DNA from 3 places in the Arthrobacter sp. AIWTK1 genome. Region 3 is predicted to be linked to each of the others. Evidence: riboswitches for the same ligand, from Rfam matches in the RefSeq annotation. Region 3 holds a riboswitch; each other region holds the start of a gene.

What was found. A riboswitch is a leader RNA that binds a small molecule or an ion and turns the genes downstream of it on or off. The one in region 3 is predicted to bind cyclic di-AMP.
Region 1: linked by a shared signal. The riboswitch ahead of AC1MDG_RS04105 (M23 family metallopeptidase) and the one ahead of AC1MDG_RS11725 (NlpC/P60 family protein) in region 3 are both predicted to bind cyclic di-AMP.
Region 2: linked by a shared signal. The riboswitch ahead of AC1MDG_RS03440 (aggregation-promoting factor C-terminal-like domain-containing protein) and the one ahead of AC1MDG_RS11725 (NlpC/P60 family protein) in region 3 are both predicted to bind cyclic di-AMP.

The regions. Positions count from the first base shown of each region.
Region 1 covers NZ_CM155287.1:867,231-874,764, forward strand. The annotation lists gene AC1MDG_RS04070 (helicase-associated domain-containing protein) at 1-741, opposite strand, end outside; gene AC1MDG_RS04075 (hypothetical protein) at 752-985, opposite strand; gene AC1MDG_RS04080 (cold-shock protein) at 1,170-1,553, shown strand; gene AC1MDG_RS04085 (DUF3027 domain-containing protein) at 1,562-2,101, shown strand; gene AC1MDG_RS04090 (MFS transporter) at 2,147-3,496, shown strand; gene serC (phosphoserine transaminase) at 3,519-4,649, opposite strand; gene AC1MDG_RS04100 (iron-dependent transcriptional repressor DtxR) at 5,052-5,747, shown strand; cyclic di-AMP (ydaO/yuaA leader) riboswitch at 5,889-6,102, shown strand; gene AC1MDG_RS04105 (M23 family metallopeptidase) at 6,106-6,927, shown strand; cyclic di-AMP (ydaO/yuaA leader) riboswitch at 7,076-7,234, shown strand; gene AC1MDG_RS04110 (C40 family peptidase) at 7,395-7,534, shown strand, end outside.
Region 2 covers NZ_CM155287.1:709,743-717,276, reverse strand. The annotation lists gene AC1MDG_RS03460 (winged helix-turn-helix domain-containing protein) at 1-344, opposite strand, end outside; gene AC1MDG_RS03455 (hypothetical protein) at 888-1,769, opposite strand; gene AC1MDG_RS03450 (response regulator transcription factor) at 2,016-2,756, shown strand; gene AC1MDG_RS03445 (HAMP domain-containing sensor histidine kinase) at 2,760-4,292, shown strand; cyclic di-AMP (ydaO/yuaA leader) riboswitch at 4,440-4,614, shown strand; gene AC1MDG_RS03440 (aggregation-promoting factor C-terminal-like domain-containing protein) at 4,614-5,387, shown strand; gene AC1MDG_RS03435 (hypothetical protein) at 5,861-6,079, shown strand; gene AC1MDG_RS03430 (glycosyltransferase) at 6,228-6,833, shown strand; gene AC1MDG_RS03425 (glycosyltransferase family protein) at 6,785-7,162, shown strand; gene AC1MDG_RS03420 (DUF7793 family protein) at 7,172-7,534, opposite strand, start outside.
Region 3 covers NZ_CM155287.1:2,558,004-2,565,537, reverse strand. The annotation lists gene AC1MDG_RS11745 (ribonuclease Z) at 1-6, opposite strand, end outside; gene AC1MDG_RS11740 (DNA alkylation repair protein) at 103-621, shown strand; gene AC1MDG_RS11735 (hypothetical protein) at 588-842, opposite strand; gene AC1MDG_RS11730 (polysaccharide deacetylase family protein) at 869-2,392, opposite strand; cyclic di-AMP (ydaO/yuaA leader) riboswitch at 2,638-2,811, shown strand; gene AC1MDG_RS11725 (NlpC/P60 family protein) at 2,815-3,579, shown strand; gene AC1MDG_RS11720 (hypothetical protein) at 3,695-4,279, opposite strand; gene AC1MDG_RS11715 (DUF1918 domain-containing protein) at 4,468-4,662, shown strand; gene AC1MDG_RS11710 (cupin domain-containing protein) at 4,708-5,085, opposite strand; gene AC1MDG_RS11705 (DUF5129 domain-containing protein) at 5,301-6,746, opposite strand; gene AC1MDG_RS11700 (LpqB family beta-propeller domain-containing protein) at 6,895-7,323, shown strand; gene AC1MDG_RS11695 (DUF5671 domain-containing protein) at 7,260-7,534, shown strand, end outside.

The DNA of each region.
Region 1 (7,534 bases), 1.7 Mb from region 3:
CACAGGCCCGACGTCGGAGCCTTCGTGAAGCACCGACGCCCGCCGCTGCGCCTGCGGTACGGCGCCCATGGCCCAGTTCCCGAAGCGGGCCAGGAGGGCCGTGGTGCGGTCCGGGGCTGTGGCGAGTATCTGGTTCAAGGCTTCAGGTGTGGCCGTCCAATGCTGCAGTGACAGGGCTGCTTCCATCGGGGTGGTGGCGGGATGGATCGCGGCTCCGCTGTGGTGCAGTTCGGCGACGAGCTGCACCACGCGCTGGGCGAAGGCCGGCTGCAGCCGGACCAGTTCCGTATAGCTCCGGCCCAGTCCCGCCGGATAAATCCCCACAACGTCACGGAGGCTTCCCACCGGGAGGTAGAAGCGCTGGCGGGGACCGGCCGGGACGACGGCGCCGTGCGGGGGTTCTGCACGGTGCACGAGGGCCAGTTCTTCAAGTGACTGCAGGATGCGTTCAATGGCGGCCAGCGACGCGCCGTGGATGACTTTCTTCAGTCCCGCGGCCGATGCGCTGTGGGCGGTGTCCGTATTGGTGCAGAGGTGGAGGGTCTCCAGGACCTGCATCTGCGGCCGGTTCAGCCGCTCCAGTGCGCGTTGCACGCTGACCCTCGCGCTGGCCCGGGCCGCGAGGGCCGCAAAGTCGGGAACGTTCGGTGAGACCAGGTCCGGCCGCGCGGAGAACAAGGCCCGCAACGAGTCGTCGCTGCGTGCCTCCAGTTCCTTGCTGAGCGCGCGAATAAGGGACATCAGTCCAACGTTACCGCCCGCCGGACTTTCCTGCCCGGCGGCGGGCGGCGACGCCGTCGATCACCAGGACGATCATGAGGAGGAAAGCCAGCGGCAGGCCGTACAGGGCCAGGGACGTCACCCACACCGGGGCTGCGCTGCCGGCAAAGGCAATGGCCATGACGGCGCCCACGGCAGCCAGTGAAAGGACGGCAATAGCCGCCGCAACGATCATCAGTGGCCGCCGGTAGCGGGAGGGTGTCATGGAAGTAACGCTAACAGCCCGGCCCCTGCCGTGCCGCAAAGCGGGAATCCTGGTCCCGGCAGGATAACCTTGAAGATACAGACCAACATGGTCCAGGCAGTCATACCCTGAACCCGCATATCAGTGCGGATGCGGTGGCCGCCGGCCGTGTCACAGGAAGTCCAGAACGAAGAAGGTTGATTACGTGCCTACCGGCAAGGTCAAGTGGTATGACAAGGAAAAAGGCTTCGGATTCCTCGCAGGTGAGGACGGCCAGGAAGTGTTCCTGCCCAAATCCGCGCTGCCCGAGGGCGTAACGGAACTCAAGGCCGGCACCCGCGTGGAGTTCGGCGTTGCTGACGGGCGCAAGGGAGCCCAGGCCCTCGGCCTGCGCGTGCTGGACAAGACACCGTCCATTGCCAAGGCAAAGCGTCCCAGCGCCAAGGACCTGGCACCCCTCGTCCAGGACCTGGTGACCGTGCTGGACAACCTGTCCGGAACGCTGTCCGCCGGAAAGTACCCGGAAGGCAACAAGGCCAAGGCGATCGCCGCTGCCCTCCGTAAGGTTGCCGACGAGCTGGACGCCTAGGCATCCGCATGACTTCCCAACCTGACCAGAGCACCCCCAAACCGGCGTCAAAGCCCCGTGCCGGCGTTCCTGTGTGGCGCACCGGCAAACCGGACGCGGTGCTCGCTGCGGCCGTGGACTTTGCCAGGGCTGCTGTTGAGGGCATCGCCCCGGCCGAGCAGATCGGACAGCATCTGGGAGCCAAGAGCGAGGGGGACCGTGTTGTCACGCATCTCTTCGAATCAAGGCTGGCCGGGTACCAGGGATGGCAGTGGTACGCCGTGATCACGCGCAATTCCCGGTCCAAGGTCATCACGGTGAACGAACTTGGCCTGCTGCCTTCGGAGGACTCGATCCTGGCTCCTGAGTGGGTGCCGTGGGCTGAACGGGTACGCCCGGAAGACGCCCAGGACGATGAATCCGACGCCGACATGGTGGACGCCGGCCCGGCCCTTTCCGACGGCGACGAAGATGCCGCTTCCGATGACGACGGCGAGGTTGCCGGTTCGAACGGCGACCCCGGCGACGCCCCGGAGAGCGAAACCGACTCGGCCCGCGAGGTCGACTAGCCAGTTGGAACCATGGGGGACTGAGCAACCCGGAGGCCGGCGATGATGTCTACCTTCAAGTCCCTGCACATCCTCAATTACCGCCTGTGGTTTGTGGGCGCCCTGATTTCCAACATCGGTACCTGGATGCAGCGCACGGCCCAGGACTGGTTGGTCTTCGCCCATCTGACAGACCACGATGCAGGGGCAATGGGTATAACCATGGCCCTGCAGTTGGGGCCGCAGCTCTTCCTCGCGCCCGTGGCCGGGCTGGTGGCGGACCGTTTCAACCGCCGCCACCTCCTGGTGATGACGCAGTCGGCCATGGCGCTGCTGAGCACAGGCCTCGGGCTCCTGGTGGTCCTGGGCGCCGGGCAACTATGGCACGTCTACGCCTTCGCCCTGCTGCTGGGCCTGGTGTCCGCCCTTGATGCTCCCGTCAGGCAGACGTTCGTCTCGGAACTGGTGCGCGACGATTACCTGCCCAATGCCGTGGCACTCAACAGTGCCTCCTTCAATGTCGCCAGGATGATCGGGCCCGCAGTGGCCGGCGTGCTGACGGTGGCCGTCGGGCCGGGGTGGGTGTTCCTGATCAACACTGTGACGTTCCTGGCCCTCTTGTTCAGCCTGTGGAAGATACCCTCTTCATCCCTGCGCGTCCTTCCCAGGGCGGCGGCCGGCAAGGGACGTATCCGTGAGGGACTGCGCTATGTGCGGTTCCGCCCGGACATCGTAGTGGTGCTCGTGGCGGTCTTTATCGTGGGCACCCTCGGGTTGAACTTCGTCCTGTTCATCGCGGCCATGGTGGGCACGGAATTCGGTCTGGATGCCAGTGCCTTCGGGTTGATGAACTCCATCATGGCCATCGGCTCCGTGGCGGGTGCATTGCTGTCCGCCGGCCGGGCCAAGCCCCGGCTCCGGATCATTTTCGGGGCAGCCGGCGCGTTCGGCGTCACGTCCGGGCTGGCGGCCCTGGCGCCCAGCTACTTCTGGTTCGGCGTCGCTCTGGTGCCGGTGGGCCTCTTTGCCATCACGATGATGACCAGCGCCAACGGCTATGTGCAGACCACCACGGACCCGGTGATGCGCGGCCGGGTGATGGCCCTTTATATGGCTATCTTCATGGGCGGCACACCCGTCGGGGCTCCTCTGGTGGGATGGGTGGCCAACGTTGCCGGCCCCCGGTGGTCCATGTCCGTGGCTGCCGCTTCCGGGCTGCTGGCCGCACTGATCGGCATGGTGTGGATCATCCGGGCTAAGCAGCTGCGGCTCGGATTCAACCGCCGCGCCCGGGGGCTGCGCTATTTCCGGGTGGTGTCCGCGAAGTCCAACAACTCCGGCGAAGCTGAAAGCAGCGTGGGCAAAGAAGAAGGCGCCGTCCGGGACCAAAACCCGGACGACGCCGTCGAACGCTAACGCATCAGCGTTGACTGGTTACTTACTTCCGCAGTTCGCCCACGACGTAGTCGATGCTGGACAGGAGCGCGGTGACGTCGTCCGGATCGATCGCCACGAAGGTGGCGATGCGCAGCTGGTTGCGTCCCAGCTTGCGGTACGGCTCCGTGTCCACAATCCCGTTGGAGCGGAGGACCTTCGCGATAGCCGCTGCGTCGATTGAATCGTCGAAGTCGATGGTGGCAATCACGTTTGAACGGTCTTCGGCCTTGGCCACGAACGGGGTGGCGTATTCGGAGGCTTCTGCCCAGGAGTAGATGCGGCCAGCCGAGTCGGCGGTGCGCGCAGCGGCAAAATCGAGCCCGCCGCTGGCGTTGAGCCACTGCACCTGCGCGTTCATAGTCACCAAGGTGGCCAGCGCCGGCGTGTTGTACGTTTGGTTGAGACGCGAATTGTCAATGGCGGTCTGCAGGTCCAGGAAGTCGGGGATCCACCGGCCGCTTGCCTTGATGCGCGCCGCGCGCTCCAACGCGGCGGGGGAGAAGAGGCCGAGCCACAGCCCGCCGTCGGACGCGAAGTTCTTCTGCGGCGCAAAGTAGTACACGTCAGCTTCCGACACATCGACATCCAGTCCGCCGGCAGCGGAGGTGGCATCGATCAGGACGAGCGACCCTTCATCTGCCCCGGCCACCCGCTTGACGGGGGCGGCCACACCCGTGGACGTTTCGTTCTGGGGCCAGGCGTAGACGTCAATGCCCGACTCTGCCTGCGCCACGGGCCGCGTGCCGGGATCGGCCTTGATGATGGAGGATGCGTCCAGGAACGGAGCCTGGTTGGTGGCAGAGGCGAATTTGGAGCCGAACTCGCCGAAGGAGAGGTGCTGGGCCTTGCTGTCCACCAGTCCGAATGCCGCGACATCCCAGAATGCGGTGGAGCCACCCACGCCGAGGATGACTTCGTAGCCTTCAGGGGCGCGGAAGAACTCGCTGAGGCCGTTGCGGACGGACCCTACGAGGTTCTTGACCGGGGCCTGGCGGTGCGACGTGCCCAGAAGCGTGGCTGATGCGGCGGACAGTGCTTCGATCTGCTCGGGGCGGACCTTTGAAGGCCCGGCGCCGAACCGTCCGTCCTTGGGCAGGAGGTTGGCGGGGATAGTGATGCTGGTGTCGCTCACAGTGGCTCCAATTTTTCGGCGTGGACGTGGAAAAGGCCCGGCAATGCACGGGTTCCTGCAGTGGGAATCCCCTACATTCTGCCTGACGTGCCCGCGGGGCACGGAACGGCATCCGTCATAGTCCAGTCACTGAGACATTGCAGGGGCAACTGTGTTTCCGTCGCTGTTCCGTTCTGCTTCGGTTCCGCTTTGGTTCTGTGGGGGGATTATCCGGAGTAATTCAAAATAGGCTAAGCTGTTCCCTGACGTACAGCGGGCCGCGATGCCGGCCGGGCTGATCCCGTGAGGCCGTCCCCGGAGGTTGATCGGTGGATGCAGGCCCACGTCGCCGAGGCCAACAGGAAGGCCTCCGCGCGGTACGGTGGGACTGACGCAAGGACTGTGCTCGAGGAGCTGAGCTGGATGACGGATCTGATCGACACTACTGAGATGTATCTTCGGACAATCTTGGAGCTTGAGGAAGAGAACATCGTTGCTCTCCGCGCCCGGATTGCCGAACGGCTGCGCCACTCCGGCCCCACCGTCTCGCAGACCATCGGGCGGATGGAACGCGACGGACTTGTAGTTGTTTCGGGTGACCGCCACCTTGAGCTCACCGAAACCGGCCGGAAACGGGCCACGGAGGTCATGCGCAAGCACCGCCTCGCGGAACGGCTACTGGCTGATGTCATCGGCCTCGACTGGGCGTACGTCCACGACGAAGCGTGCCGTTGGGAACACGTCATGAGCGAACGCGTGGAGCGGCGCATCTTCGAACTACTGGACCACCCCACGGTTTCCCCCTACGGCAATCCCATTCCCGGCCTGGCAGCCCTCGGCGGCCAGCCCGCCCCCGCGTTCACCGACGGCGTGGTGAACCTCCTCGACGCCATGAGCGCATACGGGGCCGACTCCCGCGTCACTGTCAGCCGGCTGGCCGAGCCGATCCAGGTTGAGCCGGAGCTTCTGGTGCAGCTCGACGAAGGCGGGATCCGCCCGGGCGCAACCCTCGCGCTGGAGCGTGTGGGCGAGTACATCTCGGTGCGCGTGCCCGAGATCGAAGGCGCCTTGGAACTGCCGCCCGAAGTTGCGGCCCACGTGTTTGTTACCGTCAGCTAACCGCCCAACTCGTAGGACCACCTACAACCGGGCTGAGACGAAGATAACGGAATTATTACCGCGCTGGTTAATCACCTATAGTTGAGGACTAGCGCCGATACTAAAGCGTTACCTGATCCGAAGCCGAGCTCTGCCAGCGGATCAGCGTACGAATCACCTCCTGGCAGAGGCGGGGGAACCACCATCGGCCGTTATCAAACGGTCTTGGGGTGAAGTCCGTCAGCGGCAAGCCACTTCCGACGAAGGATTCCTTAGGGACACCCCTGTGTCGGATGCCTTGCATTGGCGGGCCGGGTCTGTGATCTCTCTGACCCGAATCCGACAGCTAACTTCGCAGGCTATCCAGAGAGGATATTTCTTGACCACGCAGACCGTCAGGGGCCGCCGCAGGGCGACCGGTCCCGCTTCGGAGTACCCCGTGGCCGAAGCCGTTATGACGGTCAGGCCGCGCGATGCACACCGCGATGCCCGGCGACGCCGGAGCCTGTTCAGCCAGGTGACCGAGTTTGCTGCCGCCAGCGGCGTGGGTCAGAAAGCCGGCATTGCTCTGGCGGCCACCGGACTGGTCCTCACCGTGACCGTGCCGTCCACTGGACCCATGACATCCACGGCAGACACGGGAAACCCCGCTGCCGCAGCAGTCGCGGCGCAGCCGGAGGTCTCCGCTGCCGCCAGCGCCAAAATCGACTTCAACCGGACCACCGTAGCCACCAAGGGGGATCCCGACGGCAAGCTCAAGCAACTCCTGAGCGCCCAGTCAGCGGGAACGATCACCCGTGCGGCGTCCACCGGCAGCCTGGGGGCGCCGCTGGAACAGATGGTCACCGCTTCACCCTTCGGTTTCCGGGTCAGCCCCATCACGGGCGGAGCCGGCGAGTTCCACCGCGGCCAGGACTACGCGGCCCAGTGCGGCACCAGCGTCTTCGCTGCTGCCAGTGGAACCGTGACCTTCTCCGGCTGGCACCCCTACGGCGGCGGTAACCGCGTGGTGCTCGACCACGGCAACGGCCTGGAAACCACGTACAACCACCTCTCGTCGTCCAGCGTCCAGGTAGGCCAGAAGGTCAGCCGCGGCGACGTCGTGGCGCTCAGCGGGACCACTGGAGCCTCTACCGGCTGCCACCTCCATTTCGAAGTAATGGTCAACGGCGAAGTCGTCGACCCGCTCGGCTGGCTCTGATCCAAACGATGGGTCACTCTCGCATTCCTGTGACATGCCGTGATCTGAATGTGACATTCGTTCGGAATTCCTGTACCGTTTAGAGCACGCCAACTTTTCCGAAGTTGGCGCTCTTGAGTGGATTGCCTAACTCTGCCACCGCTCAAGGTCCGTTCGCATGACATCGTCTGGCAGAGGCGGGGGAACCAATTTTGGTCTTCGCAAGAAGACCTTGGGGTTAAGTCGCAACGCTTCCCAGGAAGCCGAGCGGCCGGGTGACTCCCATCCGAATCCGACAGCTCACCTCGTAGGCATTGGGAGAGGCTACCTTCGTGTCTACACGTCACAATTCTGCGCGCCACCGTGCGCAAACGGTTCGTACGAACCCGTTGAACTCCGTGTCCAGGGCTGTTACTGCCAACGCCGGGACCGTAGGTCGCCAGGCGGCTGTCATCGCAGCTGCTTCCGGATTGATCCTCAGCGTTGGGATGCCGGCAAATGCCGCCGATACCAACCTGGGCGTTTCCGCTTCGACGGAGTCCGGCTCACAGTCAGCACAGCTGGCCGTAACTGCAGAACCCACAGCGACTGTTTCCTTCGAGCGTCCGGCAGTGACCACGATGGCAGC
Region 2 (7,534 bases), 1.8 Mb from region 3:
GTCCCGGCTGCTGCCGCAGTTTCCTCATCGATGCCCATGTACAGGACAAATCCGCGGGCGACGTTTTCGTTTGCGACGGGGCGGACGGCGCTGCCGGCGGCCGGGGCGATCACGGGCGTGGGCGCCGTCTGCGGGGCGGTCTCCGCGGCGGGAACGGCGCGAAGCTGGCCGTAGGAGTTGGGGTTGTAGCCCTGCGGCGCGTAACCGGGGGCCGGGAAGCTATTGCCCGGCGCTGCAGGGGCGAAGGCCGGGCGGGCACCGAATCCCTGGCGGAGGCCTGAAGGCTGGCCGCCCTTATTGGCGTTTCGGACGGAGATGTGGACGTATCCAGATGCAACTGACATGGAATGCTTACCTCAATGTGAATGGCCGTCATCGCGGCTCGAATGCTGGCTTTCCCCGCAATGAGATCTGGGGAGGGGCGCCCGACGCTGGGCTAGGGGCGAATGCCTAAAAACTTCTCGGGGTGGGAAAGTTAGGCGTGCATTCGACAACAGCGCATGTCTTCGCCAGCAGGTGGGCTGGTCCAGGATTCTGCGGCTGCAGGTGCTGTTGAGTTCTTGTTCACAATTGAAGTGTGCAACGTAACAATGAAAACTTGCAAGTAACAATGGACATTTCCGTCCGCATCGTGAGACGAAATCCCACATTGTGGCCTAAATCACGATTCTGAAATGCCAATAAAATAACAGGTGTTTTTCAGAACGGTCGATCAGATAGTGCCCATTTCCGAATTTTCTTCTCCGGAGGCCCCTTCTTCGAGGCAGAAATTCTGCCAGCATGGATTTGCTGAAATACCAAGACTCACTTAAGGCACATGTCCAGCCCCCGGCCGGGCTACATCAAAAATATTCGCCCGATGTGCCCGGCCGGCTCCGCCTGCCGGCTCAGTTGGACTGGCCGGTGAGCGTCGCGGGCACCAACTGGACGGACTCCGCCTGGAAGCTGTCGCCATCCTTTCCAGCCACCACCTTTACCATGGCGCCGGACACGATGTCTGCCACGGTCAGTTGGCTGGTGGACGTGCCGCCGGCCTGTTGACGCCTTTGTTGCTGATTGCTCACAGTCACAGCCGAACCGAGTGCATAGGTCCGGCTGAACCCGTCTGTGCTCTTGACTGTCACGGCGTCAGAGCTGACCTCGGTGACCGTCCCCTGCTGTTCCACTTTGGTGACATAGGCGCCGTCCACGAGGGTCACGTACTCGGAGTGGACGGCGGCGGACACTCCACTGCCCATTCCGCCCAGTCCGTCCGGGCCGAAGTTGCCGGGGCCGCCCTGGGGCGGCATCCCGCCGTCGGCGAAGTCACCCTGCGCGCCACCGCGGCCGCCCGGCGTAGTTTCCAACAGAGTCTGGCCTCCTGCTGCTGTGTCCGCTTTCGCGGCGCTGGAAGTCAAGGCGTAGACCCCTACGCCGGCTCCGCCAGCCAGCACCGCGGCCGCACCGGCCACGACCAGCCCACGCTTCTTTGTCCACTGCTTCGAACTGCCGTTCGGCCCGGTTCCGGCGAAGGTCCCGGAAGATGCCGGCGCGCCCCAGCCACCGGACGGCCGGGACGAACCCCACCCCGCCGCGGGCAATGACCCGGAAGCAGGAGCCGACGGCGGCGCTCCCCATGTGGAGGCTGGCCCGGCGCTCGCGGAACTGCTTTCGGGGGATCCGACGTTGCTGCTGTCGGGATTGCTCAAAGAGCCGTCCGGAACCGGATGGCTTTCCCAAGTCCCGTCCGGTTCGTTCTCCGGAACCGGCGTGCTGTGGTGCTTGTTCATTGCGTACTCCTCTGGCGCGGGGCTTTGTCCCCTCCAGAGTCGGAAGCGTTCCTGTGCGCGGGCTGTGCGGGGCAACAGGTCAAGCTGTGACCTTGTGAGACCCGCTTCACCCCGGCACAGCAGCCGATCCGGGCCAGGCGGCCCGCGAAACGCCCGGCGGCCCTTCCAGCTCGCTAGGCTGTGATTCACAGGCTGCGCACAGGAAGCCCATAGCGCGGACTAACCGACAGATCGGAGAGTTGTCGCATGGCCACTTCGCACTCCATGACTAACAACCTTCCCCAGCTCACCCACCCGGACGGCTCCCCCATCCGCGCCCTGGTGGTCGACGACGAGCCCAGCCTCTCCGAACTGATGAGCATGGGCCTGCGCATGGCCGGCTGGTCCGTGGCCGTCGCTGCCGACGGCCCCGAGGCCGTGAAGCTCGCCAAGGAGTTCCGCCCGGATGTGCTGGTCCTGGACGTGATGCTTCCCGGGTTCGACGGCGTCGAACTGCTCACCAGGATCCGCGCCTTTGCGCCGGAGGTGCCCGCACTCTTCTTGACGGCGAAAGACGCCGTCCAGGACCGCATCCTCGGCCTGGCGGCCGGCGGCGACGACTACGTCACCAAGCCCTTCAGCATGGAAGAAGTGCTCCTCCGCCTGCACCGGCTGGTACAGCGCTCCGGCGTGGCCGCTATGGACACCGCTGAACTGGTGGTGGGCGACCTCGTCCTCAACATTGACACCCGTGAAGTGACGCGGGCCGGGGAGGAACTGCAGCTGACGGCCACCCAGTTCGAACTCCTCCGCTACCTCATGGAGAACCCCAAGCGCGTTGTCAGCAAGGCCCAGATCCTGGACCGCGTATGGGACTACGACTTCGGCGGCCAGGCCAACATCGTAGAGCTCTACATCTCCTACCTGCGCAAGAAGGTGGATGCCACGCACCCGCCCATGATCCACACCGTCCGCGGAGCGGGCTACGTCATCAAACCGGCGGATTGAGCGGTGCCCACACTCTCCGGGGAAATCCGCAAAGACCGCCGCCGCTGGCTCGACCCTTCGACGTGGCACCTGCGCACCCGGCTGGTCCTGGTGGCCATGGCGCTGCTGGTGGCCATCTGCGGCGCCATTGGCCTCTTCAGCTATGCCTCCATGGATTCCTTCCTGACCAGGCAGCTCGATGAACGGCTGGGGCAGGCCTCACGGCTATCGAACGAGGCAGGACGGCCACGGCCCAGCAACCCGTCCGGCAGGCAGGACGGGTTCGAAGGCCCGGGCCAAGGAGTCGGGACGCTCATCGCGCGCATTGACAACGGGAATGTCAGCAGCGCCGGGTTCCTCGCCAAAGACGCCACCGTGGCGTCCCTCTCCCCCGAGGACAACCAGATCCTCTTGGCACTCCAGCACGACGGAACACCCGTCGATCGGGCCCTGTCCACCGGCTCCTACCGCCTGGTGGCGGTGGAGGCGCCGTACGGGGACGTGGTTGTCACCGGACTTCCCCTCAACGAAAAACAGAACACGCTCAGCTCTTTGGTCTGGACGATGGTGATCGTCTCGATGGGCGGCCTCGTCCTGATCGGGCTTGCCGGAACAGTGCTGATCCGACGCACCATGAAACCCCTCGAGCAGCTGTCCGAAGTCGCCACGCAGGTTTCGCAACTGCCGCTCGACGCCGGTGAGGTGGCCCTCGCAGTCCGCGTCCCGCCGTCGAACGCGCATCCTGGAACTGAAGTGGGCAGCGTGGGCCACGCCCTCAACCTGATGCTGGACAACGTCTCCAAGGCACTGGAGGCCCGGCAGCAGAGCGAGACCAAAGTGCGCCAGTTCGTGGCCGACGCCTCGCACGAGCTGCGCACGCCGCTCACGGCTATCCGCGGCTACACGGAGCTGATGCGGATGACCGAGGACTTCACCCCCGACGGCAAGAAGTCACTCGCCAGGGTGCAGAGCCAGTCCGAACGGATGACCACCCTGGTGGAGGACCTCCTCCTGCTGGCCCGGCTCGACGAAGGCCAGCCGCTGAAGATCAGCGACGTGGACCTGACGCAGCTCGCAGTGGAAACCGTCAGCGACGAAAAGGTCATGGCGCCGGACCGCATCTGGCAGCTCGAACTGCCCGAAGAGCCCGTGGTGGTGCGCGGCGATGCCAAGCAGCTGCACCAAGTGCTGGCCAACCTGCTCTCCAACGCACGCAAGCATACGGAGCCGGGCACCACCGTGGTCACCGGAGTGATGCGCTCGGCCGACGGCAGCGCCGTGGTAACCGTGACGGACAACGGTGCTGGGATTCCGCCGGAGTTCGTGGACCGGGTGTTTGCACGCTTTGCCAGGGCGGACGCTGCCCGCACCAGCCCGGCTGGATCCGCTGCGCGTTGGGGCGCTGCCGGGGCCGCCGCAGCCGAGGGGACAAGCGGCCTGGGCCTGTCGATTGTGCAGTCGATCGTGGAGGCGCACGGCGGAACCGTGGAAGTGAACTCCCGCCCGGGACGTACTGAGTTCGCACTGCGCCTTCCGGGGGAATCGCCGGACGCTTAGCGACTTCGGTTTGGGGTGAGAGGTTCAGCGCACGCGCAAGCCAACGCGCCGTCGTCGTGATCCTCGTTACCTAAATGTGACTTAAGCGCCGGACTCCTGTACGGTTTTTAGAGTGCGGCCACCGTTCCGGCCGCATATCCGGATGGACGCCAAACTCTGCCGCTACCCGGATTTCCTCATGATCAGGCAGAGGCGGGGGACCCAGGTCTCCGGGCATTCTGCATTGCCGCCCTTGGGGTGAAGCCGACACGTGAAGTTCCGTGCGGCCGGATGACCTCATCCGAACCCGACAGCTAACTCCGCCGGCATCGAGAGGCAACCATGACTAAATCCACGCCAGAAGTACGTCCTGAGCCCGCTTCCCACAAGTCCGCAGCGCCTGCGCACCATTCACGCCACCGTGCTGAACCAGCCGCCACGGCGTCCCCGCTGTCCCGGTTCACTGCCGGCCTGCAGGGCTCCGGCCGCCGTGCCGCCGTAGTGGCCACCGCCTGCGCCGTGCTGATTGGCGTCGGCGCCGCCGGCCAGGCTTCCGAACCCGTAGCCCCCGCAACATCGGCAACGGGTTCAGGAAACACAGCGACAACGGCCGACGCCGAATCGAGGCTCGCGTTCGAAAAGATCCTCGTTTCCGCCATGCCCGCACCGGCCTCTGTCAGCGTGACCGCGCAGTCGTCGGAGGAGAAGCCGGCGGAGAAGGCACCGGAAGCACCTGCAGCGGCCCCCGCACCGGCACCTGCAGCCGCCCCCGAACCGGCTCCTGCCCCGGCACCGCCCGTCGCCGTTGACGATCCCGCAGCTGCCCAGGCATATGCTGCCTCGCAGCTGGGCACGTACGGCTGGGCGGCTGACCAGATGCAGTGCCTCACCACGCTCTGGACCAAGGAATCGGATTGGAAGACCACCGCCACGAACGCCAGCAGTGGCGCGTACGGCATTGTCCAGTCGCTGCCGGCCGAAAAGATGGCCAGCGCCGGGTCCGACTACCTGACCAACTTCCGCACCCAGATCAACTGGGGCTTGAACTACGTGAAGGAACGCTACGGCTCCCCCTGCGGCGCCCTGGACTTCCACTACGCCAACAACTGGTACTAAGCCGGCACCTGTAGCCATCTTGGTTCGCAACAGCGGAGGCCCCGAATCCACCCGGATTCGGGGCCTTCGCTGCGTCCGGGAACCTTCGTGCTCCGTTTCGCCGCCACAAGGTTTTCACAAGGTCGAGGAGTGACTCTTGGTCGCCGCCGCTTTCAATCGTCTTCCAAGCGGCTGCCGGCCCCAGCGCCGTCATCAAGATGCAGGGAGCACAACAATGAAAAAATGGTTAGTTCCGACGGCCGTCCTGGCGTCAATCTTCGCCGCCGCAGCCACCGCTTCAAACCGAATACATCTTTCATTGCGGCCAAGCTGCCGGTGGCTTCGACATCGAGGCCACCGTGACTGGCCGGGTAAAGGACATCGTCATCCCTGGGGACAGAGTCATTTCCATTGCCCCAAACCTTAATGTGACACTAACTGCAAACGGTAAGACTGTGAGTTACGTCATCACTGGCGCCTCACATATCCAATTCGTGCCAAACGCCGAAGATCCCACCAGCGTCGAATTCAAGTCGACCGGCAGGAACCTTCTTTCATTCGCTGATACTGACAACACCGGACCTGACGTTTCCGGAGTGGTCCTCGTATCGGGCAACTTCAACTTCGCCGTTACCGGGGACTTCCAAAGGGAACTCAGGCGATACTCGGGACCGGGCAGGGTGATCGACGTCTGCGAAGTTCTGGCACCCTAACCCAGGATCCGCGGCGGCGGTGCTTCCACCAATGACGGTGGGAGCACCGCCGTCGTTTCCGTTCCGGCTTCCGTGCCCCGGCAAATCCCACAGCAGCCACACAGCTTTGGCCTAAATCCTTCATATGCGGCGGCAGCATAGTTGAACCATGACGCCCACAGACCTGGCCACGGGACCCCTGCTGCACCCGCAACCGCGGGCCGCCGTCGGCGCCCGGCCGGGTTCTCCCGCCCCGACGTTCCCGCGGCCGGGATACGCACGTCGGGCCCCCATCGCAACGGCGATCCACGGGCATTCAGCGACAACAGTGCCTGTCCTCGATGTAGTCATCCCGGTGTACAACGAGGAACAGGTCCTGGAGCACTCCCTCCGCCAGCTCCACTCCTATCTGGCCGGCACGTTTCCGCACGCCTTCCGGATCACGGTGGCAGACAATGCCAGCACTGACGGCACGCTCAAGGTCGCCGAGCGTGTGGCCCGGGAGTTCCGCGAGGTTGCTGTGGTCAGGCTCGCCTCCAAAGGCCGCGGCAATGCCCTTCGGACGGTGTGGCTGGCCTCGCCGTCACCCGTACTGGCATACATGGATGTGAACCTTTCCACCGACCTCGCAGCCCTCGCTCCCCTGGTGGCACCGCTCGTGTCCGGGCATTCGGACCTTGCGATTGGAACCCGGCTGGCAAGAACTTCCCGTGTTGCCCGCAAACCATGCGCGGGTTCATCTCCCGCGGCTACAACTTCCTGCTGCATGCGCTGATGGGTGTGCACTTCAGCGATGCACAGTGCGGTTTCAAGGCCATCCGTGCAGATGTTGCCCGGCACATCCTGCCGCACACGGCGGATAGCGCCTGGTTTTTCGACACCGAGATGCTGGTTCTGGCCGAAAAGTGCGGACTGCGAGTGCACGAGGTTCCGGTGGACTGGACCGACGGTGGCGACTCCGGCGTGGACCTTATGCAGACCGCCCTCGCCGACCTGCGCGGCATGGGCCCCGCCTCGCGCGCGACCTGGCAACAGGCCGCATTCCGGTTGCGGACCTGCGGGCGGAACTCGCACCGGGTGCGCCACTCCTGCGGTGACGGCTAGAGGTGACGGCTAAAGGAGCCGGAGCCACCGCATGGCTTCCTCCGGGCAGGTGAAGTAACGCGTCGGAGCGGCCGGAGAGTGAATGCGGAGGAAGAAATTGGCGAGAGCCCGGTCCACCGGGGACGATCCAAGGAGCGCCACCCTGGCAACAGTGCTGGGACTGGCAAAGACGCGCCGGGCACCGCGACTCATGGTGGCCGTCGCAGCCATGTCCACCAGCATCGGAAACGACCGTCCGTGGCTCAACTCGTTGACGGCCGACATCACGGCCACGGCAGCTTCCTCGCAAATGGCCAGGCCTGGAATCCATCGCACACGCAGGACACCGCCCCGCAGCTGGACAGTGCCCCTGTCGCCGTCGATCGGAATTTC
Region 3 (7,534 bases):
GCGCATGGGATTGAGTGTCCCACGTTGCCGCGGAACGCGCTCGCGGGCCGTGGGTGAGCAGGGGCCCATGTGCGGCTCGCAATATTGCGACAGAATAGTCGGGTGACCGACGCCTGCGACTTTGTGGATGCCGCGCTGCAGCGGGAGAGCTCCTGGCTCAGGGCAGAAGAGGCGCAGGCCCGCCTGGGCGACCGGCTTCAGTACTACGGCGCATCGGTTGGTGCGGTGCGGGGGACCGTCCGCGACATGCTGCGCCGCCATCGTGACCTCGTTCACGACGACATCACCGCGCTCAGCAGCGAGCTGTGGTCCGTGCCAGTCTTCGAACGCCGCCTGGCGGCGGTTGTGCTGCTGCAGTCCCGGGTGGCGCTGCTCAACAACTCAGACCTCACCCGGATCGAGGGCTTTGTGCGGGAGGCGCAGCTGGGTGAGCTGGTGGACCCGATCGCTGCCGACGTCGTCCGTCCGTTAATTGCGGGGCTGGAAGGGCAGGCAAGGACGCGGGCGGATGCGGTGCTGGACCGCTGGGCGGGGGATCCTGATCCCTGGCTGAGGCGCGCGGCCGTGCTGGCGGTGTCGGACGGCCCTCAGCCGCGGGCCCGGCGCTCCACCACCGCGTAGGCCCTGCCTTCCAGGAACTCCCAGTCGGTGACCACCATGAACCCGAGCGCGCTGACGCGGTCGTTGAGGACCAGGATGTCAAAGCCGCCGTCCCGCGGTTCGGCGTCCCACGTCGCTACATGGAGTTCCTTGCCCTCTAGGATCAAGAGCTCCGTGTTGACGTCAAAATCCTCCTGCGGCTGATCGCTCAGCTGGCAGATGGCCACGCAATAGTGTTTCACCTACATATTCCGCTTCATGCCGGCTCTTACGCCGGGAAGGCGCTGTTGTAGCGGTAGAGGAAGGCAGCCACCTGGTCACGGTTGACCGGCAACGCGGACCGGTACGTCCTCGTGCCGTCCGCCTCGGTCCAGCCGTTGGAGATGCCTTGTGACGCCAGCCATGAGATCTCTTTGAAGAAGGCCGTTTGCGCGGAAATGTCGGCGAAGGGCGATGCCCCCGGTGTGTAGGTCGGGCTGCCGGCGAAACGGTACACAAATGCGGCGACCTGGTCACGGTTGACGGCCAGTGTTGGCCGGAAGGTCTTGGAGCCGTCGGACTCGGTCCAGCCGGTGGTAATACCCCGGGAGGCAAGCCAGAGAATTTCCTTGTAGAAGGGAGTCTGCGGCGTGACATCCGTAAACGGCGATGCCCCGGGCGAATATGCCGGGCTTCCGTTCATCCGATAGAAAAACGCCGCCATCATGTCCCGGCTTGCCGCAACGCCGGGACGGAACGTGCGTGTTCCGTCGCTTTCGAGCCAGCCGACGGAAATGCCTTGGGCGGCCATCCAGTTGACCTCGGTGTACAGCGCCGCGCCCTGGGGTACGTCAGCAAACGAGATTGGCGACGGGGAGGGAGACGGCGACGGGGAGGGAGACGGGGAGGGAGAGGGGGAGGGAGAGGGGGAGGGAGACGGCGGGGGTGACGTCACGGGGGACTGGCCCAGTGCCTGCGCCACTGTTCGGACCGACGTCGTACCGTTTGCTGTCCGCGCAGCCAGCCACGTGACGAACTCCTTGAACAAGGCGGGGCTGATGGACAGGGACGGATCCGTTCCGTTGGCAATCTCGTGGAAGGTCAGCTGGAGCCAGCCGCCGGTCGTCTCGGCGTTGGTGACGGTGGCCTGCAGGTCCGCCAGGGTCCAGGTGGCGGCCACCTGGTCAGGGGCCTTGGTGACCATGGGGTTGTTCGGCGGCAGCGTCTCCGCAACCGGGCAGGACGCGCAACTCGCGGGAGACCGGATGTCGCCCAGGCCCCGTGAGCTGGCGTAGCCGCAGCCGCGGACCGCTGATTGTGCTGTGGCGTTCTCCGCCGCAAAGGGGTAGGCGAAGTTCCGGACGGTGAAGCCCCAGCCTTCAAGGGTGGTCTTGCTGTTGCAGGCCTCCGCGCTGGCGGCCGCTGCGCCGATCGTTGTCATGTCCGGGTGCGTCACGCTGTGGCCGCCGATTTCGTTGCCGTCCGCCGCGAGAGTGTCCAGGTTTGCCCGGGTGAGGAAACCGGACTGGCCTACAAAGGAAGTGGTGATGAAGAAAGTGCCCACCAGCCCGTGGGCTTTCAGCTCTTGCGCGGCCGCCAACTGGCTGCCGAGGCCGTCGTCGAAGGTCAGGCTGACGATGGTTGGCCCCGCGGCCTTCGAGGCGCCGGCCACGCCCACCAGTGTGCTGACGGCCAGCAGCAAAGCGCCCAGGATGGCGACCCAGCGCCGGCCGTGCCGGCCTCCCGGCGCAGGCTCAGGAGGTTCCGCTACGTGACGTGCGGGGTTGCGGGCAGGCTGATTCGACCAACGCATGATGCCTCCAAGCGTGTGAGTCCCCCCGCAAGAACATGCACGTAGACTACGCCTCGCGGCGCCAAGGCAAAACACTCGACTTTGATCAACGCAGTACCCGAGTACCGCCGCTACCTGCTAGCGCATCCCGGTTCCCGTGGCGCCGTTACCTGAATGTGACATCGGTGCATGGCCCGCGTACGGTGGGACAGTGCCGTTATCCCGGATAGGGGCACTCCCGGGCGGATTGCCTAACCCTGCCGCGGCCCGGGATCCAACCGAAACTGACCGCCAGGGACGGGGAAACCATTTTTGGCCTGCAGAGTTGTGCAGGCCTTCGGGGTGAAGCCGCAAGCCCTCCGCCAAGCGGAAGGCGACTGCGGCCGGGTGTCTCCCATCCGAATCCGACAGCTAACCTCGCAGGCATCGGGAGAGGTTACCTCATGTCTTCACGCAAACTGTCCGCTCATCATCGCTCCACCGCGCCTGCGGGGCGCTCCGGGTTTACCACGACCGGCGGTAGGGGCAGGGTCGGCCGCCAGGCCGCGGTTATTGCAGCCGCTTCAGGCCTGGTCCTGTCCAGCGGGATGGCGGCCCAGGCTGCCGAAGCCCCCGTGGAACGCGACTCGGCTCCGGCGTCCGCCCTTGACGCCAAGGCCCAGGTGGGTGCCCCGCTCAGCGCAGACTCCCACGTCCGGATCAGTTTCGAACGTCCGGACGTCAGCACCACCCCCGCTCCCGTGGAAGTGCCGGTCGCAGAGCCCGCTCCGGCAGAGGCGGCCGCTCCCGCGGCAGCTCCGGCTCCTGTTGCCGCCCCGGCGGCTCCCGCCGTTTCCGTCCAGGTACAGGCAGCCGCACCGGCTCCCGCCGCTGCCCCGGCCGCCGGCGGTGTCAATGCCGCCATGGTTTCTGCTGCTTATGCGCAACTGGGCATCACCCAGGACTGCACGGCCATGGTGGAGAAGGCACTTGGCTCCGCAGGCATTCCCGTCGGCGACCTGGGACCCATGCAGTTCATGAACTACGGCTCGGTGGTGGGGGAGCCCCAGCCCGGGGACATGGTGGTGCAGTCCGGCCACGTGGGCATCTACATCGGCGACGGCCAGGTGATCAGCGGCGGAATGAACGGCGTCAATGCCACCGTGACGCACCCGCTGTCGTGGCTGACGGCCACCGGCGGCGTTACCTTCGTCCGGGCCGGAGCCTAGCACTCCGGCCCGGCCTGCCCCGGCGGGAGGGAAGACCCGGCGGAAGGGCCGGTGATCGGCTGCCTTGGGGGCAGCAGGTCACCGGCCCTTCCTGTAGCCGAGTGGCGGCCGGTGTTCAGATCGGCGACATCCCGACCTGAACCGTGCTCTCGCCCTGCGCGAATTTGATGCGCAGCACTGCGGCGCGCGTGTCCGCAGGGATAGTGAAGCGGACCTCGCCCGACGTGCTTGAATCGCCTCCCACCACTTCGTTCAGCCCCGAATCGGGGGAATGGCTGACTCCGCCCACGTTCAGCCTGAACGCTGCGTCCCAAAAGTTGATGTCGTACCTGCCGTGGTTGGTGCATCTGAGCGTGAAAGTCAGTGCGACCTTCCCTGACACATCAGGGCGCGCACGGGCGTCGAGAATTTCGTATTCGACGTCGGCTGCCCTGTAGTTGCGCCCGGCCGGCAGGGCAACGGCCCACTCCGCGCTGTTACCGGTGCCGGATGCAGTAACGGACGGCGGAACAACGCCGCCTGGCCGGGCGGGGCCGCTTGCGGAAGCGCCCGCCGTCGATGCGGCGGGCCGGCCGGCGTCGAAAATCCCCAGCTGCCCCAAGCCGAGCAGCAGCCCCGTCACGGCGGTAATCACCGCGGCGGCGGCGGTCAGCAGACCGGGCAGCGTAGCCCACCAGCTCGTGGGCTTTTCCTCCGTCATAGCCGTTCCCCCTGGGTCCTCTGCCAAGGTCATCCGTAGTATCCCAATAATCCTGCCAGGCGCCCGCTGGCGCCAGGTGCAGGTTGATCCCGCGTGACGTCCCGCCCGGCACCCGCCAACTGCCAGTGCGCAACGGCCCTGTTTTCGCCGCCCGCACCCTCGTAATCTGGTGCTTGGAGGTGATTGCCATGAAGGCAACCCAGGGAGACCGGATCACAATCCGGGGCAAGACGGTCGGATCCGCGGAGCGGCATGGCCAGATCATTGAGGTTCATGGCGCCGACGGAGCTCCGCCCTACGTGGTGCGGTTCGACGACGGCCATGAAACCACCGTCATCCCCGGCGGGGATTTCGTCATTGACAGGATTCACCCGGCGCAGTGAACGGGGAGCGCGCAGTGAACCGGGCGCCCCGCCGCAGCCGGTCTGCTATTCCGGGGCCTTGGCGAACACGGCGGCGCTGACGAACTCGACACCCGTGAAGGGTTCGTCTCCTTCGACCCATGCGTCATGCCCTGGCGGGATGGTGTAGGAGTCATCAGCGGCGATGTGGATCTGGTTGCCGTCAGAGGTCTGGACCGTGAGTCTGCCGGAAACGCAAAAGCCAACGTGGCTGAGCTGGCATGAATCCGTCTTGGCTACGGGCTTGATGCAGTCGGACCATCGCCAGCCCGGTTGGAAGGTGAATCTTCCGATCGTGTAGGCGTCGACGGATACAAGATCCACTTCCGTCTTGTCGGGGCGGCGCTTTTCGTCCGGTGAATTGTGGGATTTTACTGCGAGTTGAGCGACAACGTTCGTGGTCATGGCTCTCTCCATCAATCGGGAGTTGCGGATAGGGCTGTCCGGGCCCGCAAGCGCGACCGGACAGCGGAGTCGGTCTGCCAGGTCCTAATCGACGCGGCGAACCGATGGAGTGATCGCTTTACGATGCCCAGCTTCCTCCGATCAGGGATCCTTGTCGAGACCCGGCGGGAGGTCTCAGGTGCCCGCCGGCCGCCAGCTCAGTCCCGGAAGCGGGCCTAGAAACTGGAGGAACTCCCGGACCCGGAAAAACTGCCGCCGCTGCCGCCGTAGCCGGTTGTGCTGCCACCGCCGCGGGCCGTGCTGACGCTGCCCACCCCGGTGCTGAATCCCGTGTTGAAGGCCGGGACCGAGAAAAAGTAGTACGACGGATAGACCGTGCCAAGGATGCTGGGCTCGTAGGTGCGGCGGTGCTTGACCTTGGTGCCGGCCTGCGCGCTTTCCATCTCCTCGCGCATGAGCTTGGCTTCCCGCTCGGTCTTGGCGAAGCCTTGGATTACCGTGTCGGCGTGGTTCTTCAGCAGCTCGGTCAGATGCGTCCGCGCATCCCGCAGCCGGTCCAGTGCCGTTTCAGGGGTTATGGTGCCGTCGGCGAGTTCAGCCGACCACCGCTCGATCTCCCGGTGGCTCTGGTCACGGAATGACCGGAGCGCCGCGGCCGTCGCCGAGTCGCCCGCGGCGTGCCGTTTGCTGAGCATCTGTTCGAGGGCAGCCAGGTCACTGCGGAAGGGCGCCAGTTGCCGGTCCCACGCGGATGCCCACGCTGATCCCCGGTTCAGCAGGGCGTTGGTGTCGGCGATGACGTCATCCAGGGCATCCAGTTCAGCCGATGCGTCGGCGTAATTCCGGACCAGCTTCAGGTTCGGGCGTCGGCTCAGCGCCCGTGGCGTCAATGCGTGCGCCTGGTTGGCCAGCTGGGTGGCGGCGTTGTACTTGGCCAGGAAGCTGCGGTGCTTCTCCAGGACAGTGCTGCCGTACCGTGAGGACTCCGGGATGGTGCCGGCGTTGAGCTCAGTGACCTGCAGATCCATGCTGACGTTGGCGTAGCTGGTGTCCCCGCGTGCAAGCTCCCTGCGGCTGTCCGCCCTGGTCCGCCAGCGTACAATCAGCCAGGTGGCGGCCCCGAGGACGGCTGCGACCAGGGAACTCCATGCCGTGACCAGGAACGCCGTGGACCGGTACCAGGGCTGGTTGATCAGTTCCGCTCCCCGACGGATGCCGGCGATGGTTCCGTCGGTCCATTGTGCATCCCGAAGCAGGTCCTTGGAGGCGTTCTGGATGTCCTCACGCTGCTCCAGGGACACCTTGCGGTCCTCACCCATGTAGGTGCCCACGTGCCGTCCCACCGGGTCCACCGCGAAGATGAAGAGACCGTCCGCCCATTTCTGGCCGTCCCCGCTGATCCATTCCGGATGTTCGGCCCGGGCGAAGCGAAGGACTTCTTCGTTGAGGTTGGCCTCCGCCGAGCCCCTATACGTGAACACGGCAACCCGGGTAGGTTCGTAGAAGTCAATGGCTTCCACCGCGGAGACCAGCCGGGTGCGGTCCAGTACTCCGGCGCTGTCCTCCACCACGATCCCCACCGGCGGATCCGCCAGGGCGACGGCTGAACCGCAGAGCAGTCCAAGCAGTATAAGCAACACGGCAGCCAGTGCTCGGCGCATGATTCCTTTTCCCATGGGGCAACGATTGTCTCCAGCCTCGTGGATGCCCGCCACCGCTGATAGGGCCTAAAGTACCGTAGCTAGGGTCCGGGCAGTGCGACATACTGACCACATGGAAGCAGCGGCGGGAAGACCGACCAGGATACTCGTGATCATCCTGGCAGTTATTGCCGTCCTGGCGGTGGCTGCCCTGGCCGTGGTCTTCTCGCGGGGCGAACCGGCCCTGCTGGACGAATCCACGCCCCAGGGAGTGGTGCAGCGCTACTCCGCCGCTGTCATCGACGGCGATGAGTCTGCCGCTTCCGCCTACCTCACGGAATCCGCGCGGAAGCAGTGCGTGGACTTTGAGCGGGCTGCCACGGACAACCTTCGGGTCACACTGGTGTCCACCACGGAGCGCGCGTCGTCCGCCGACGTACGGGTGCTGATTGTGGTGTCGAACGGGGGCGGACCCTTCGGTAACTCGGAATACGAAATGGAGGATGTGTTCGATCTCGTCAAGACGGACGGAAAATGGCTGATCGATTCAGCGCCGTGGCAGCTCAGGATCTGCACGAACAGGACGGTGAAGCAATGACCGCCGCCCGGACAGTGCCTGCACCCGCGGCCGGGTCCGCCCAGCCGGCGGTCCGACGACTCATCGTGTACACGCTGCTCTTCGCGCTGGTCGTGGTGACGGCCATCGGCCTGAGCGGCCTGCTGGGCAGGGTCCTGGGCGCAGGCACGGTGCTCGTCGCCGGCGATGTGGCAGGCCTCGCCCGTTCGCTTGCGTTCACGCTGATCGGCGG